DNA from 2 places in the Streptomyces sp. NPDC028910 genome. Region 2 is predicted to be linked to the other one. Evidence: predicted binding sites of a transcription regulator. Region 2 holds the regulator's gene; the other holds the start of a gene.
The links. Region 2 encodes HspR, which represses chaperone genes until heat shock. Its sites were predicted from a motif close to TTGAGNNNNNNNNNCTCAA; they were not measured.
Positions count from the first base shown of each region.

Region 1: lon (endopeptidase La) is a predicted target of HspR. The motif match lies at 1,427-1,445, and genes of this name have one in related genera.

Region 1 covers NZ_JBVHVF010000005.1:131,935-134,327, reverse strand. Annotated here, with positions in the region: gene lon (endopeptidase La) at 1-1,404, opposite strand, end outside; gene ACZ4TV_RS09550 (sulfurtransferase) at 1,566-2,393, opposite strand, start outside.
Region 2 covers NZ_JBVHVF010000007.1:1,583-3,975, forward strand. Annotated here, with positions in the region: gene dnaJ (molecular chaperone DnaJ) at 1-823, shown strand, start outside; gene ACZ4TV_RS11740 (heat shock protein transcriptional repressor HspR) at 825-1,292, shown strand; gene ACZ4TV_RS11745 (helix-turn-helix transcriptional regulator) at 1,364-2,393, opposite strand, start outside.

The DNA.
Region 1 (2,393 bases), on a different contig from region 2:
CAGCTCCACCTCCAGGTAGTGGTCGCGGAAGGTGTGGTTCTGCGCCGGGTCCAGGACCTCCAGCAGCGCGGCCGCGGGGTCGCCGCGGTAGTCGGAGCCGACCTTGTCGATCTCGTCGAGCAGCACGACCGGGTTCATGGACCCGGCCTCCTTGATGGCCCGGACGATCCGGCCCGGCAGGGCGCCGACGTAGGTCCGGCGGTGGCCGCGCACCTCGGCCTCGTCCCGTACGCCGCCGAGCGCGACCCGGACGAACGTGCGACCCATGGCGTGGGCCACGGACTCCCCGAGGGAGGTCTTGCCGACCCCGGGCGGCCCGACGAGCGCGAGCACGGCCCCGCCGCGCCGCCCTCCGATGACTCCCAAGCCGCGCTCGCTGCGCCGCTTCCTGACGGCGAGGTACTCGGTGATCCGGTCCTTCACGTCGCTCAGGCCGGCGTGCTCGGCGTCCAGGACCGCCCTGGCCCCCTGGATGTCGCACTCGTCCTCGGTGCGCTCGTTCCAGGGCAGTTCCAGCACGGTGTCCAGCCAGGTGCGGATCCAGGACCCCTCCGGGCTCTGGTCGCTGGCCCGCTCCAGCTTCTCGACCTCCTTGAGCGCGGCTTCCCGTACCTTCTCGGGCAGGTCGGCGGCCTCGACCCGGGCCCGGTAGTCGTCGGACTCCTCGCCCTCCTTCTCGCCGTTGAGCTCGCGCAGTTCCTTGCGTACGGCCTCCAGCTGCCGCCGGAGCAGGAACTCCCGCTGCTGCTTGTCGACGCCGTCCTGGACGTCCTTGGCGATGGACTCGGCCACGTCCTGCTCGGCGAGGTGCTCGCTGAGCCACTTGATCGCGAGCTTGAGGCGGACGACCGGGTCGGCGGTCTCCAGCAGTTCGACCTTCTGCCCGACCGTCAGGAACGGCGAGTACCCCGAATTGTCCGCCAGCGCGGAGACCCCTTCGATCTGCTGGACCCGGTCCACGACCTGCCAGGCCCCGCGCTTCTTGAGCCAGCTGGTGGCGAGCGCCTTGTACTCCTTGACGAGCTCGGCGACCGCCCCCGGCAGCGGATCGGGCACGGCTTCCTCCACGGTCTCGCCCTCGACCCAGAGCGCGGCCCCGGGCCCGGTGGTCCCGGCCCCGATCCGGACCCGCCCCCGACCGCGGATGAGCGCGCCGGGATCCCCGTCGGAGAGCCGGCCCACCTGCTCGACCGTCCCGAGCACTCCCGTACCGGCGTACTTCCCGTCGACCCGCGGCACGAGCAGCACCCGGGGCTTCCCGCTGCCCGCCGCCGCCTGGGCCGCCTCCACGGCCCCGCGCACCTCGGCGTCGGACAGATCCAGCGGTACGACCATTCCGGGCAGCACGACCTCGTCATCGAGCGGCAACACGGGCAGGGTGAGTGTTACGGACGTCGAAGCCATGATCTTCCTTCCGGCAGTGAAGTTGAGCTATGCCGACTCAATGCATGTGCGCCTCCCAATGTTCCCCAACCGCCGTTCGCCCGGGGCGAACAGAGTGCGCGCGGTGTCACGCGCCGCGGACGCGGACCGCCGTGGCCGCCCGGTGACCATGGTGTCGGCGGCTACGGAGCGCCCGGGCCGGTGACGACCGGGCGCAGCGGGGAGGGCAGGCCCCATTCGCTCCAGGAGCCGTCGTAGACCGCGAGGTCCTCGTACCCGGCGAGGGCGGCGCCGAGGGCGAGGACGCAGGCCGTCACCCCGGAGCCGCAGCTGAAGTAGAGCCGTTCCCGGTCACCGGTCAACGCCTCGAAGGCCTCGCGCAGTTCGCCGGCCGGGCGCATCTGGCCGTCGGGGTGCTGGAGTTCGGCGAAGGGCAGGTTGACCGCGCCCGGCATGTGGCCGCCGCGCAGGCCCGGGCGGGGTTCGGGGGCGGTGCCGGCGAAACGTTCGCGGGTGCGGGCGTCGAGGACGGCCGCGGCCGGGTCGGTGAGGGCCTGGGCGACGGTGGCGCTGTCGACCAGCAGCCCGGTGCGGGGCCGGGCGGTAAAGGAGCCGCGCGGGCCCCCGTACGCCGGGCCGGTGGCCTCGACGGGCAGGCCGGCGGCCTTCCAGGCGGGCAGTCCCCCGTCGAGGACGGCGGCCCGGTCGAAGCCCATGGCGCGCAGCATCCACCAGGCGCGGGCGCTGGAGTAGATGCCCGCGCCGTCGTACACGACGACGGTGTCCGAGTCGTCGACGCCGAGGGCACGCATCGCCTCGGTGAACTCCGGGGCCCCGGGCATGGTGTGCGGGGCGGGGGCGTCGTGGTCGGACAGGGGCCCGTCGAGGTCGAAGGGGCGCGCGCCCGGGATCCGGTGGTCCGCGCCGCGGTGGGCACCGACGGAGGCGTCGAAGAGGACCAGCCCGGGCTCCTCCAGCCTCCCGGCCAACCAGTCGACCCCGACCAGCGG
Region 2 (2,393 bases):
CGTCTTCGGCGGCCTCTTCAACCGCGGCGCCGGCGCCGGTGCGGGAGCCCGTACCCAGCCGCGCCGCGGCCAGGACATCGAGTCGGAGGTCACCCTCTCCTTCACGGAGGCGGTGGACGGGGCCACGGTCCCGCTCCGGATGTCCTCCCAGGCACCCTGCAAGGCCTGTTCGGGCACCGGCGACAAGAACGGCACACCCCGGGTGTGCCCGACCTGCGTCGGCACCGGCCAGGTCTCGCGCGGCAGTGGCGGCGGCTTCTCGCTGACCGACCCCTGTGCGGACTGCAAGGGCCGCGGCCTGATCGCGGAGATCCCCTGCGACGTCTGCAAGGGCAGCGGGCGCGCCCGCAGCTCCCGCACGATGCAGGTCCGGATCCCGGCGGGCGTCTCCGACGGCCAGCGGATCCGGCTGCGCGGCAAGGGTGCGCCGGGCGAGCGCGGCGGTCACGCCGGTGACCTCTATGTCGTCGTGCACGTCGGTAGCCACCCGGTGTTCGGCCGCAAGGACGACAACCTGACCGTGACCGTGCCGGTGACGTTCGCGGAGGCGGCGCTGGGCGCCGACATCAAGGTCCCGACCTTGAACGGCCCCTCCGTGACGCTGAAGCTGCCGCCGGGCACTCCCAACGGACGCACCATGCGGGCCCGCGGCAAGGGCGCGGTCCGCAAGGACGGCACCCGCGGGGACCTGCTGGTGACGGTGGAGGTCGCCGTCCCGACCGAGTTGTCGGACAAGGCACGCGAGGCACTGGAGATGTACCGCGAGGCGACGGAGTCGCAGGACCCGCGCTCCGCGCTGTTCGAGTCCGCGAAGGGAGCATGACATGGACGGCCGCCGACGCACGTCACGTCTGGGCAACGGGTACCAGCTCACCGATGAGACTCCGGTCTACGTGATCTCGGTGGCCGCCCAGCTCTCGGGCCTGCATCCGCAGACCCTGCGCCAGTACGACCGTCTCGGCCTGGTCTCCCCGGACCGTACGGCTGGCCGCGGCCGGCGCTACTCGGCCCGTGACATCGAACTGCTCCGCACGGTGCAGGCGCTGTCGCAGGACGAGGGCATCAACCTGGCGGGGATCAAGCGGATCATCGAGCTGGAGAACCAGGTCGCCGCGCTCCAGCAGCGCGTGGCCGAGCTCTCCGCGGCGGTCGACGGCGCTGCGGCCACCCTCCGGGCCCGCGAGGCCCAGGTCCACGCCTCGTACCGGCGCGACCTGGTCCCGTACCAGCCCCCGCAGCCGGGCAACGCGCTCGTGGTGTGGCGGCCCGCCCCCAAGCGCCCGCTGGACTGACCGGGCGGCTCCGCTCGTCTTCACGCTCACCGACAGGCTCCGCCCCGCCCAGGGCGGGGCCTGACGGCTTTCTAGAGCCCTTGCGGGGCCTGGTCCTGCTCCTGGTCCTGCTCCTGGTCCTGCTCCGGGTCCTGGTCGCGGTCGCCCTCACAGTCCCTGTCCCCGTCCGGGGCGGAGGGCCCGCCCAGGATGCCGGACTGGGCGATGAGGTAGCCGAGCTGGGCGCGGCTGCCGCTGCCGAGGGTGGTGGCGAGTTTGGCGATGTGGGCGCGGCAGGTGCGGACGTTCATGCCGAGGCGGCGGGCTATGGCCTCGTCGACGTGCCCCTCGACGAGCAGCTGCGCGATGGTCCGCTGCACGCCGGTGATCCCGCCGGGGGTGCGCCGGTACGTCACTTCCTCCTGCAGGGGCACGGCGCGGTGCCACAGCTGCTCGAAGACCTTGATGAGGTAGTCGACCAGTCCCGGATGGCGCAGTTCCAGCGCGACCCGGCGGTCGTCGCTCACCGGGATGAAGGCGACCGTGCGGTCGAAGATGATGAGACGCTCTATCAGCTCTTCCAGGGTGCGGATCTCCACCTTCCCGGTGGAGATCCGGTCCACGTAGGCGAGCGTGCCCTGGCTGTGCCGTGCGGTGTGCTGGTAGAGGGTCCGTATGCTGACCCCGCGGTCGATCAGCGGCTGGTCCCGTTCCAGGGCCTGTGTGAGGGCCACGGAGGGCCGGGCGCCGCCCGGTTGGACCGTCAGCACCTCGGTGTGGCATTCGGCGGTCGCGAGGTTCAGGGCGGCGTTGATGCGCTCGAAACCCTCCAGCACCGTGATGGCGTGGGTGTTGGCCGGACTCTGTGCGCTGATGGCCAGGAAAGGCTCGAAAGTGTCGGTGAGATCTACAGCGCTGCGCCGGCGGTCTTGGATCTCGCGTTCAATCGGGTGCAGCCGTTGAGCCAATGCGACGGACGGGGGAACCGGACGGAGCTGGTTCGCGTCATCCGGGTCGGGTTGCAGAAGGGCGAATTCCAGCAGGCAGGGGGCGTTCTGGATCTCGCCCCGGGCGATCCGGCCGGTGCTCAGTGCCGTCGCGTAGAGCCGCGTTCCCTCGGTG